One region of the Acidovorax sp. KPB24-03 genome, then DNA from elsewhere that is predicted to be linked to it. Evidence: predicted binding sites of a transcription regulator. Region 1 holds the regulator's gene; the other holds the start of a gene.
The links. Region 1 encodes HrcA, which represses chaperone genes, less so after heat shock. Its sites were predicted from a motif close to TTAGCACTCNNNNNNNNNGAGTGCTAA; they were not measured.
Positions count from the first base shown of each region.

Region 2: AC27KI_RS12840 (co-chaperone GroES) is a predicted target of HrcA. The motif match lies at 4,385-4,411, and genes of this name have one in related genera.

Region 1 is NZ_BAAJYR010000017.1:22,719-29,110, reverse strand. Features, by position in the region: partial or broken gene AC27KI_RS04735 (YicC/YloC family endoribonuclease) at 1-662, shown strand, start outside; gene gmk (guanylate kinase) at 703-1,323, shown strand; gene rpoZ (DNA-directed RNA polymerase subunit omega) at 1,342-1,545, shown strand; gene AC27KI_RS04720 (RelA/SpoT family protein) at 1,642-3,912, shown strand; gene greB (transcription elongation factor GreB) at 3,930-4,487, opposite strand; tRNA gene AC27KI_RS04710 (tRNA-Arg) at 4,567-4,643, opposite strand; tRNA gene AC27KI_RS04705 (tRNA-Ile) at 4,877-4,953, opposite strand; gene hrcA (heat-inducible transcriptional repressor HrcA) at 4,973-5,977, opposite strand; gene AC27KI_RS04695 (recombinase family protein) at 5,987-6,392, opposite strand, start outside.
Region 2 is NZ_BAAJYR010000102.1:595-6,986, forward strand. Features, by position in the region: gene AC27KI_RS12820 (Gfo/Idh/MocA family oxidoreductase) at 1-882, opposite strand, end outside; gene AC27KI_RS12825 (nucleotide sugar dehydrogenase) at 903-2,198, opposite strand; gene AC27KI_RS12830 (mannose-1-phosphate guanylyltransferase/mannose-6-phosphate isomerase) at 2,291-3,775, opposite strand; gene AC27KI_RS12835 (DUF2304 domain-containing protein) at 3,772-4,143, opposite strand; gene AC27KI_RS12840 (co-chaperone GroES) at 4,507-4,797, shown strand; gene groL (chaperonin GroEL) at 4,850-6,392, shown strand, end outside.

The DNA.
Region 1 (6,392 bases):
CACCGCCCTGCCCGACCCGGCACCCCGCCTGCTGCAACGGCTGAACTCCGCGCAGGACGCCGTGCGCGCCTGGCTGCCCGACGCGGCCCCCTTGAGCGTCGCCGACGCCCTGCGCCTGTGCGCGAATGCCGGCTCCGCCCAGGACGACTGGAGCGATGCCGTCCCGGCCCTGGCCGAAAAAAGCGCTGAAAGATCTCCTCCAAGCCCGCGAACGCGAAGGCAAGCGCCTGTCGGCCATGCTGCAGGACCGGCTCGAACAACTGCGCGCCCTGGCCCACCAGGCCACGCCGCTGATTCCCAAGCTGGTGGAGCAGCAGCGCCAGCGCTTCATGGAACGCTGGAAGGAGGCCATGGCCCTGGCCGACAACGCCACGCTGCCCGAAGCCGCTCAGGACCGCGCCCTGACCGAGGCCACCGCCTTCGCCATCCGCATCGACGTCGCGGAAGAGATCACCCGGCTGGATTCGCACCTGGACGAGATCGAACGCCTGCTCAAGAAAGGCGGTGAAGTGGGCAAACGCCTGGACTTTCTCATCCAGGAACTGCACCGCGAAGCCAACACGCTCGGCTCCAAATCTGCCGCCATGGAACTCACGCGCATCAGCGTGGACATGAAGGTCCTGATCGAGCAGATGCGCGAGCAGGTCCAGAACATCGAGTGAGCGATAATCCTGTTTTGATAGCAGCCAGCACCTATCCCGCATGGACTACCCTGGAAATCTATTCGTAGTGGCAGCGCCCAGCGGCGCGGGCAAGTCGAGCCTGGTCAAGGCGTTGCTGGAGCTGGACTCCCATGTGCAGCCTTCGGTCTCGCACACCACCCGGGCACCACGCGGGCAGGAAAAGCACGGCCGCGAATACTTCTTCACCTCGGAGCAGGAATTCGACGCCATGGTTGCCTCGGACGGCTTCGTGGAGTGGGCCCACGTGCACGGCCGCCGCTATGGCACATCCCGCAAGGCCATCGAGGAGCGCATCGCGCAAGGCGCCGATGTGGTCCTGGAAATCGACTTCCAGGGCGCCATCCAGGTCAAGCAGGCCTTTGCGAATGCCGTCCTCATCTTCATACTCCCCCCCAGTTGGGAAGAACTGAGATCCCGCCTGGAACGCCGCGGCGAAGACGCCCCGGACGTGATCGAGGTCCGGCTGAAGAATGCCGCCCAGGAAATGGAACAGGCCTACAAATTCGACTTCGTTATAATCAACGAACTCTTTGAGCGTGCGCTTTTCGACCTGAAAACCATCGTCCACGCTCAGCGGCTGAAGTATGCGGCGCAGCGCCGTGCACGGGCCGATACGTTCGAATCCCTCAATATCACCTGATCCTTCTGGAGAAGACGCATGGCCCGCATTACCGTTGAAGACTGCCTCGAGCACATCCCCAACCGCTTTCAACTCGTGCTGGCAGCCACGTACCGCGCCCGCATGCTGAGCCAAGGCCATGCCCCCAAGATCGAAAGCCGCAACAAGCCTGCGGTGACCGCCTTGCGCGAAATCGCCGAAGGCAAGGTCGGTCTGGAGATGCTGAAGAAGGTCCCGGGCTGACGCGCCCAGGTCTGCTGCTGCAGCCCAATAGCACCGCTTTGCGGTGCTTTTTTTTGGCCAAAAACCACGATCTCCCCAGCAAGCTACATTAAAGGGATGAATGCGGTCTTGAATAAACCATCTGCCCAAGACCCGCGCCCCGGCGAAAGCGGGGCGGCGGGAGGCACGTCCGCAGCAGCCGCCAACGCAGCAGCGGCCAGTTTTGCGGCCCTCACGGAGAACCTCGGCTACCTCGACGCAGCCAGCATCGAACAGGTGCGGCAGGCTTACCGCTTTGCCGACGAAGCCCACCTGGGGCAGTTGCGCAACAGCGGCGAGCCCTACATCACCCACCCCATCGCAGTAGCGGCCCAGTGCGCCACCTGGAAGCTGGATGGCCAGGCGCTGATGGCGGCACTGCTGCACGACGCCATGGAAGATTGCGGCGTTACCAAGTCCGATCTCATCGATCGCTTCGGCCTGCCGGTGGCCGAATTGGTGGATGGACTCACCAAACTCGACAAGCTGCAGTTCAACACCCGCGAAGAGAACCAGGCCGAGTCCTTCCGCAAGATGCTGTTGGCAATGGCCCGCGATGTACGGGTCATTCTGATCAAGCTGGCCGACCGCACGCACAACATGCGCACGCTCTCGGACATGCCGCGCAGCAAATGGGGCCGCATTTCTTCCGAAACCCTCGAGATCTATGCCCCCATCGCCCACCGGCTCGGGCTGAACCAGACCTACCGGGAGTTGCAGGATCTGTCATTCCGGCATCTCCACCCCTGGCGCTACGCGACCCTGTCCAAGGCAGTGAATAAATCACGCAACCGGCGGCGCGATATTGTGCAGCGGGTTCAAACCGAGGTCGACACCGCGTTTTCGAAGCTGGGCATGAAAGCCCGCCTCGCAGGCCGCGAGAAAACGCTCTATGCCATCTACCAGAAGATGGACACCAAGCACCTCAGTTTTGCCCAGGTCACAGACATCTACGGCTTTCGCGTGATCGTGCCGACCGTGGTCGATTGCTACACGGCACTGGGCGTGCTGCATCAGATGTACAAGCCTGTTCCTGGGCGGTTCAAGGACCACATCGCCATTGCCAAGCTCAACGGCTACCAGTCGCTGCACACCACCTTGGTCGGCCCTTCCGGGGTCAACATCGAATTCCAGATGCGTACCGAGGAAATGCACGTGGTGGCGGAAGCCGGCGTGGCCGCCCATTGGCTGTACAAAGCACAGGATGCCGATGGATCGGCCGCGGAGCGCCTTGGCACCAAGTGGCTCCAGTCGCTGCTCGACATTCAGAACGAAACACGGGATGCAGCGGAGTTCTGGGACCATGTGAAGGTCGACCTGTTCCCCGATGCGGTCTATGTCTTCACCCCCAAGAGCCAGATCATGGCACTGCCACGGGGCGCCACGGTGGTCGATTTCGCCTATGCCATCCACAGCAATGTGGGTGACCGCACCACGGCCGCCAAGATCAACAATGAGCAGGTCCCCTTGCGGACCGAGCTCAAGAACGGCGATGTGGTGGAGATCATCACGGCGCCGGTGTCCACACCCAATCCCGCCTGGCTGGGCTTCGTGCGCACGGGCCGCGCACGCTCGAAGATTCGCCACTACCTCAAAACGCTGGCCCATACTGAATCAGCGGGATTGGGAGAGAAGCTGCTGACCCAGGCCCTGAGAGCCGAGGGGCTGGAACGCCTGCCGACTGAGTCGGAGAACCAGGCACTGTGGGACAAGCTGCTCCGCTTCACAGGCAATCGAACACGCAATGAACTCATGACCGACATCGGTCTGGGCAAACGCATCGCGGGCATCGTGGCGAAACGACTCATGGTGCTGATGACGGAGCATGGACACCGGCCCGATGCCCTGTTGCTGACCCGTGAAAGGTATTCATCCCACGAAACCCTGTCGCAAGGTGGCGTGACTTTGGACGGCAGCGAGAACGCATCCGTTCAATACGCGAATTGCTGCCGCCCGGTACCGGGAGACCCCATCGTAGGCTACCTGGGGCGCGGTGAAGGGCTGGTGGTTCATAACGCCCAATGCAGCGTGGCGAAAAAGCTTCAGCACAAGGACAGCGAGCGCTTTATCGCGGTGGACTGGGCCGATGAGCCCACGCGCATGTTCGAAACCGGCATCGTTGTGACCGTGGCCAACGGCAAGGGCGTCTTGGCACGCATCGCCGCCGAACTGGCGAGCTCCGAAGCGGACATCGTTCACGTCGACATGGATGACGAAGCCGCCATGGACACGACCGATTTGCGTTTTGTCATCGCTGCACGAGACCAGTCACACGTCGAGGCCTCCTTGCGCAATTTGCGCCGAACGCCCGCAGTGCTTCGCGCCTTCCGCGTGCTGCCCCAGGGGTGAGGCAGGCACCTTGCTCCCTATGCCACCGGTTGGGGATAGCGGACGTCCAAAACCTCCAGCGTCCGCGTGCCACCTGGCGTGGCCAACTGAACCTGATCCCCTTCGCGGGCCTTCAGTAAGGCCCGAGCCACCGGCGACACCCAACTGACTTGCGCCAGGCCCGTCTCGACTTCATCGATTCCCAGGATCGTGATGGTGCGCTCGACGCCTTCATCGTCCGCATAGTGGACCGTGGCACCAAAGAACACCTGATCACTTCCGGCGTGAATGGCGGGATCGACCACCTCGGCAATTTCGAGTCGTTTGGTCAGGAACCGAATCCTGCGATCAATTTCGCGCAGGCGTTTCTTGCCATACAGGTAGTCCCCGTTCTCCGAACGGTCCCCATTGCTTGCAGCCCAATGAACCACTTCAACGATCTTGGGCCGCTCGTTGTCGATGAGATCCAGTAGTTCATCGCGCAGCCTGGCGTAACCGGAAGGGGTGATGTAGTTCTTGCTACCCGCAGGAAGGGGTGCTGGGGAAAAATCTTCGTCATCGGACTGATCCGATTCTTTGGTGAATGCCTTGCTCATGGGCGCATTTTGATGCAGAGAGCATTCGAATCCCCAACGGAAAAAGCCCTAGAACATCACTGTTCTAGGGCTTACCGTTTGGTGCGGCTGGCAGGAATCGAACCCACGACCCCTTGGTTCGTAGCCAAGTACTCTATCCAGCTGAGCTACAGCCGCTAAGCTTTGAATTATAGCATGTTTTCAACGCCATCATTCAATTCTTGTTTTGATTTTTACGCGAACTCTGTGACGAACTTCGCAATCAAGCAAGACTTAAATTCTAACCCATCTTTTGATGGCTGCTTGGCTTCGTTTGCAGAAAACGCAGGCATCTCAACTCTCATGTCCACGCAGTGCACCTGAACAGGCACGCGAGGAATGGCCATGAACAGCAATCAAGCCCGTTGAACTGGTAGGGCGTGAGGGACTTGAACCCGCGACCAAAGGATTATGAGTCCTCTGCTCTAACCAACTGAGCTAACGCCCCCCGCGCCAATTGTATGTGCTTACTTGCGGTAACTCAGCGCGTTGGAAACCAGCTTGGAAGTGATGTCCACGATCTGGATCATCCGGTCGTACGGCATTCGGGTGGGCCCGATGACCCCCAGTGTGCCTACGACTTGCCCGTCTACTTCATATGGAGAGGTGACTACCGAAAGCTCCTCAAAAGGGACGATCTGGCTCTCTCCCCCAATGAAGATGCGTACGCCATCTGCACGGTTGGAAACATCGAGCAAACGCAGGATCTGCGTCTTCTGTTCGAACAGGTCGAAAGCACGCCGCAGGTTGCCCATGTCGTTGGAAAAATCACTGACTGCCAGCAGGTTGCGCTCGCCGGAAATCACCACATTGTCCTGAGACTCCGCCATCGCTTCGGACCCGACGTTGACAGCCGCCTGCATCAGCGAGCCGATTTCCTCCCGCAGCTGATCCACCTCCGTCTTCAAGCGCTCGCGCACTTGGTCCATGTCCATTCCGGAATAGTGGCTGTTCAGGAAATTGGCCGCTTCTACCAGATGCGATTGCGAGTAGTCCACATCGGTGAAGATCACGCGGTTCTGCACGTCTCCTTCAGGGGAGACGATGATGACCAGAAGCCGCTTTTCGGACAATCTCAAGAATTCGATGTGCCGGAACACCGAGGCACGCCGGGGCGCCATGACAACGCCCACGAACTGGGACAGGCTGGACAACAAATGCGCCGCGTTGGCAATCACCTTTTGCGGTTGCTCTGCAGCCAGCTGCGGCGAATACAGCTGTTCGCGCTGCACTGTCAACATGGTGTCAACGAACATGCGATACCCTTTGGCCGTCGGAATTCGGCCGGCAGACGTGTGCGGGCTTGCGATCAGTCCGATCTCTTCGAGATCGGCCATCACGTTACGAATGGTGGCGGGAGAGAGGTCGAGACCGGACGCGCGCGACAGCGTACGCGAACCCACGGGTTGGCCATCGGCTATGTAGCGCTCTACGAGCGCCTTCAGCAACAACTTGGCACGGTCATCAAGCATTGAATCATTTTACTTATCTGAGGCCCACGCCCCCGACTGGCCACGGCCCTCATGGCGATGGATGTGGTACCGCAAAGTGCCTACAGGCACCCCCAGCATATCGGCCAAGACAGCTTGCGTATACCAGCCACTCCGCCAAGCCTGAACCGCCTGAGCCACCTCATCCCTCGAGACCTGGGCCCGCCGGCCCCAAGTCTTACCAGCAGCACGAGCCGCACGCTGACCAGCAACACAGCGCTCCCTAATCACCTCCCGCTCAAACTCAGCAAACACAGCCATCAGGTGCAGGTACATGCGACCCTGAGGAGTGACTGTCTCAAATGCTTCAGTGAGACTCCGGAAAGCCACACCACGCGCCTTGAGCATATCGAACATGGCGACAAAGTGAGCGATAGACCGAGCCAGCCTATCCAGC
Region 2 (6,392 bases), on a different contig from region 1:
AATCACATCCACCGTTTCGATGCAATGCCGCGCATCCGCCAAGCCGTACCCACGGCCCGCCAGGATCTCGCGGTAGCTGGTGGTATGCAGATCGGTGAAGCCTTCGGAAAACTCGAGTTGCTCACCGCTGACATCGATGTTGCGGTACGTGGGCTTCTTGCCTTTGACTTCGTCCGGAAGATCGTTGGCGTCGATGGACAGAAACCACCGCACCCGGGCGCGTTCGTATTCCAGATAGCCGGCGGCCTTGGTTTCCTCGCTCAGGTGAATGCGATTGTCCTGGAGCTTTCCGAAGATGAAGTGCAGCATGTCGAAAAAGTGCACACCGATGTTGGTGGCCACGCCGAACGATTTGCGCGGGTCGCCCTTCCAGCTCTCCAGGTACCACTTGCCGCGCGATGTGATATAGGTCAGTTCGACATCGAACTTGGTGTCCTTCGGTGCCGCAGCCACTTTGTCACGCAGCTTCAGGATCGCGTCATGGTGGCGCAACTGGAGAATGTTGAACACCCGCCGGCCCGTCTCCTGCTCGATGCGCGCCAGTTCGTCCATCAATTGCGGCGTGGGAACGAGCGGCTTTTCGCAGATGACATCACACCCCAGGCGCAGGCCAGCGGCGATGTGGGCATGGTGCAGATAGTTGGGCGAGCAGATCGACACGTAGTCGAGTGCGGTGGCCGGGTCGCGCTTGAGCTGGTGTGCATGCTCTGCAAACCGTTCGAACTCGGTAAAGAAGTCGCTCTGCGGCGAAATGCTGTCGATGATGCCGACCGAGTCGTTGATGTCGTAAGCCACGGCCAGATGGTTGCCGGTGTCCTTGATGGCACGCATGTGGCGGGGCGCGATGTAGCCAGCGGCGCCGATGAGGGCGAAGTTTTTCATGACGGATCCGAAGGAAAGATTTACAGGCGAAAGACGGTGAAGCCGGCCTCGGCGGCCTGCTCGCGGTTGTAAAGGCTTTTGACGTCGGCCAGGACAGGCTGTGCGCCACGGCAGTACGCGCGAAGCTCCGCGGGCGTGGCCTGCCGGTATTCGTTATGGCCGACGGCCACCACCAGTGAATCGACCGGATGGTCGGCATCGACCTGCCCCAGTGGCAGGCCGTACTCGTGATCCACCTCTTGCGCGCTGGCCCAGGGATCGGCGATCACCACGTCCGCACCCCACGCCAGGAACTCGCGCACCATGTCCACGACCTTGCTGTTGCGGATGTCCGGGCAGTTTTCCTTGAACGTGATGCCCAGGATGCCGATGCGGCAGCGGGGCACATCCATGCCATTCTTCAGCATGAGACGAATGGTGTTGCGCGCCACGTAGCGCGCCATGTTGTCGTTGATGCGCCGCCCGGCCAGGATGACCTGCGGGTGATAGCCCACTTCCTCGGCCTTGTGCGTCAGGTAATAAGGATCGACGCCGATGCAGTGTCCGCCCACCAGACCGGGACGGAACGGCAGGAAGTTCCATTTGCTGCCGGCTGCTTCCAGCACGTCGAGGGTGTCGATGCCCAGCCGTTCGAAGATGACGGACAGCTCATTCACCAGGGCGATGTTCAGGTCGCGCTGGGTGTTTTCGATGACCTTGGCGGCTTCAGCCACTTTCAGGCTGCTGGCCTTGTGGGTGCCGGCGGTGATGATGCTGCCGTACAGGGCGTCCACGGCATCGGCCACCTCGGGGGTGCTGCCGCTGGTGATCTTCTTGATCTTGGTCAGCGTGTTGACCCGGTCGCCGGGATTGATGCGCTCCGGGCTGTAGCCGCAGAAGAAGTCGGTGTTGAAGGTCTTGCCGCTGAGCCGTTCGAGCACCGGCACGCACACTTCTTCGGTCGCGCCGGGATACACGGTGGATTCGTAGATGACCACGGCGCCGTCCGGCATGACCCGGCCCACCGTTTCGCTCGCCTTGATCAGGGGCGTCATGTCGGGGCGGTTGGCCTTGTCCACCGGGGTGGGCACCGTCACGATGAAGACCTTGCAATCGCGCAGGTCCTCGGGGTTGGCGCTGTATTGCAAGTGGCTGGCGGCTTGCAGGTTCTCCGGGGTCACCTCCAGCGTACCGTCCTGGCCCGATTGCAACTCGGCGATGCGTGCGGCATTGATGTCAAAGCCGATGACCGGCCGCTGGCGGCCGAACTCCACCGCCAAAGGCAGGCCTACATAGCCGAGCCCGATCACGGCAATCCTTGCTTGTTCTAGATTCATGTTTTTATGTGGGAAGAATGGGGAGGGTCAGTTGCGGGAGCCGCCCTGCTCGCAGGCCAGGCAGCCGTCACGCCAGTCGCAAAGGCAGCCCATCATGAAACGCCTTCGGCACCCGTAGAGCGCCCATAGATGTCGTCGAACCGGACGATGTCGTCCTCGCCCAGATAGTCGCCGGATTGAACCTCGATGATTTCGAGGGGCGTCTTGCCCGGATTGGCCAGCCGATGGCGGCGGCCCACCGGAATGAACGTGGACTCGTTCTGTGCCAGCAGGTAGGTGTCTTCGCCATTGGTGATTTCGGCGGTCCCCCGCACCACCACCCAATGCTCGGCGCGGTGGTAATGCATCTGCATGCTCAGGCGCGCACCCGGGTTCACCACGATGCGCTTGACCTGAAAGCGTTCACCGCTGTCGACGGCGTCGTACCAGCCCCACGGACGATGCACCTTCCGGTGGTGGTGGGCCAGCGCGTGTCCTGCCTGCTTCAGCCGGGCCACGATGTGCTTGACGTCCTGGGTGCGGCGCTTGTCGGCCACCAGGACCGCATCGGGTGTTTCGACGACCACGATGTGGTCGAGCCCCACGCCGGCCACGAGCCGGTGGGTGGACATCAACAGGGTGTCCTGGCTGTCTTCCAGCAGGGCATCGCCCACGGTGGCGTTGCCTTGGCCGTCGCGCGGCAGCACGCCCCACAGGGCATCCCAGGCACCCAGGTCGGACCAGCCGGCCTGCAGCGCGACCGCGAACGTGGGGATGCCGATCTCCGGCATCAGCGGCAACCGTTCCATCACGGCATAGTCGATGGAATCCGAAGGGCAGGCCTGGAAGGCGGCCGCGTCAGGCCGGATGAAGTCGAGATCACGCTGCGCCCCCGCCATCGCGGCCTCGCAGGCCTGGAGGATGTCGGGGCGGCAAGCACGCAGAGCGGCCAACCACTGGCTGGCGCGCACCATGAAAAGGCCGCTGTTCCAGAAATAATCACCCGCATCGAGATAGCGCTGCGCGGTCGCGGCATCGGGCTTCTCGGCAAAGCTGGCAATGCGGTGGATGCCCGCACCCTCCGGGCCCGCCGCATGGCACTGGATGTAGCCGTAGCCGGTTTCCGGCCGGTCCGGCACGACGCCGAACGTCACCAGTCCGCCCGACAGGGCCATGGAATGGGCCCGCCGGACCGCGGCGTGAAACGCGGGCAAATCCTTCACCACGTGATCGGCCGGCATGGCCAGCATGATCGGATCATCGCCTCCAGCGCATGCCTGCAAGGCGGCCAGCGTCAGTGCGGGCGCGGTGTTGCGCCCCTCGGGCTCCAGGAGTACGCGTGCCGTCCGGATGCCGACTGCCAGCAACTGGCTGGCCGCGATGAACCGGTGCTCGGTGTTGCAGACCAGGATGGGATCGGGCGCGACGCCGATCTCCGGCGCCCACCCCTGCAGCCTCAGTGCCGTGTCCTGGAGCATGGTGCGGGGACCGGCCAACGCCAGAAACTGCTTGGGATAGGCCTCCCGCGACAGGGGCCACAAACGCGTGCCCGACCCGCCGCACAGGATGACCGGCAACAACGGCTGCGCCAAGGTCATGGCTGCGTTCCATCGCCCATCACGCGCGCGCGCAGGCTTTCATTGTCGGCCTGCAACAGGGCCAGCCGCTGGTTCAGACGGCGGACATCCCTCTCGATGCGGGTGTTCACCATGTCGGTGTGCAACGACTTCACCAGCAGCACCATGCTGGCCAGCAGCAGCAGCAGCGCAGGGGGATAGCTGATGCCCAGCAGCTTGGCCAGACGATCGATCAGTCCCGGCCAGGCCCCCAGCAAGGCAGCGGCCCCAGCCACCACCACCCAGAACAGGCCGTGCATCAGATACAGGTGATCCCTGCGGATCAGGTAAAGGATCAGCACCGCCAGGCCGATGCCCATCAGCGCGGTGGTTGCTTGCAAAGACGCCATTGGACTCCCGAATCTATGGATCTGACCCGCATCGGGCGTTTGATTGAGAGCACCGCCGGGAACAGCGCCCATCCCTGCTTGGGGACCAAGCGGACTGCGGGCGCCGAATCACCTCCGGCCTCAAGGAGGTCGGTATTGTAGGTGCACGCCTCATCCATCCCTCAGCCGCCGTCCTTCCTGTGGGCGCGCCGCACTCCCACTGCCAGTCCCCCTCTTGAAATGCGAAAGAATGCCCGTATCATTAGCACTCGACGCGACCGAGTGCTAGCAACGCTGGCGCCAAGCCGCTGAAGTCAGAAAGCGCCCGCACCCTGCGGGCGTGTTGTTGATGTCGCAATCCTTTTTTGAACCAGGAGAGATGCAATGAACCTTCGCCCCCTGCACGATCGCGTGATCGTCAAGCGCATTGAAAGCGAAACCACGACCGCTTCCGGCATCGTGATCCCCGACAACGCCGCTGAAAAGCCCGATCAAGGTGAAGTGCTGGCCGTCGGTCCCGGCAAGAAGAACGACAAGGGCGAGCTGATCGCCCTGAACGTGAAGGTCGGCGACCGCGTTCTGTTCGGCAAGTACTCTGGCCAGACCGTCAAGGTCAACGGCGACGAGTTGCTGGTGATGAAGGAAGACGACCTGTTCGCAGTCGTCGAGAAGTAAGCCTTTCGGCCCTTTTCCCGAACATCCTGTTTACTGAATCCGGAGAAATCAAATGGCAGCAAAAGACGTAGTTTTCGGCGGCGAAGCCCGCGCCCGCATGGTCGAAGGCGTGAACATCCTGGCCAATGCGGTCAAGGTCACCCTGGGCCCCAAGGGTCGCAACGTGGTGCTGGAGCGCTCGTTCGGCGCCCCCACCGTGACCAAGGACGGTGTGTCCGTGGCCAAGGAAATCGAACTCAAGGACAAGCTGCAGAACATGGGCGCCCAGCTCGTGAAGGAAGTGGCTTCCAAGACGTCCGACAACGCCGGTGACGGCACCACGACCGCCACCGTGTTGGCACAGGCCATCGTGCGCGAAGGCTTCAAGTACGTGGCCGCCGGCATCAACCCCATGGACCTCAAGCGCGGCATCGACAAGGCCGTGACGGCCCTGGTGGAAGAGCTGAAGAAGGCTTCCAAGGCCACCACGACCTCCAAGGAAATCGCCCAGGTGGGTTCGATCTCCGCCAATTCCGACGAAACCATCGGCAAGCTGATCGCTGACGCCATGGACAAGGTCGGCAAGGAAGGCGTGATCACCGTGGAAGACGGCAAGTCCCTCGAGTCCGAACTGGACGTCGTGGAAGGCATGCAGTTCGACCGCGGCTACCTGTCGCCCTACTTCATCAACAACCCCGAAAAGCAATCCGCGATTCTGGACAACCCCTTTGTGCTGCTGTTCGACAAGAAGATCAGCAACATCCGTGACCTGCTGCCCACGCTGGAGCAAGTCGCCAAGGCCGGCCGTCCGCTGCTGATCATTGCCGAAGAAGTCGAAGGCGAAGCCCTGGCGACGCTGGTGGTCAACACGATCCGCGGCATCCTGAAGGTCGTGGCAGTGAAGGCCCCTGGCTTCGGCGACCGCCGCAAGGCCATGCTGGAAGACATCGCCATCCTGACGGGCGGCAAGGTCATCGCCGAAGAAGTGGGCCTGACGCTCGAGAAGGTCACCCTGGCTGACCTGGGCCAAGCCAAGCGCATCGAAGTGGGCAAGGAAAACACGATCATCATCGACGGCGCCGGCGCCGCTGAAGACATCGAAGCCCGCGTCAAGCAAGTGCGCGTGCAGATCGAGGAAGCCACTTCCGACTACGACCGCGAAAAGCTGCAAGAGCGCGTGGCCAAGCTGGCTGGCGGTGTGGCGGTGATCAAGGTCGGCGCTGCCACCGAAGTCGAAATGAAGGAAAAGAAGGCCCGCGTGGAAGACGCCCTGCACGCCACGCGCGCAGCGGTGGAAGAAGGCGTTGTGGCTGGTGGCGGCGTGGCACTGCTGCGCGCCAAGCAAGCCGTGGGCAACTCGATCAAGGGCGACAACGCCGATCAGGACGCCGGTATCAAGCTGGTGCTGAAGGCCATCGAAGCCCCCCTGCGCGAAATCGTGAACAACGCCGGCGGCGAAGCCTCGGTCGTGGTGAACGCCGTGCTGGCCGGCAAGGGCAACTACGGTTTCAATGCCGCCAACGACACGTATGGCGACATGCTGGAACTGGGCATTCTGGACCCCACGAAGGTCACCCGCACGGCCCTGCAGAACGCCGCGTCCGTGGCCTCCCTGC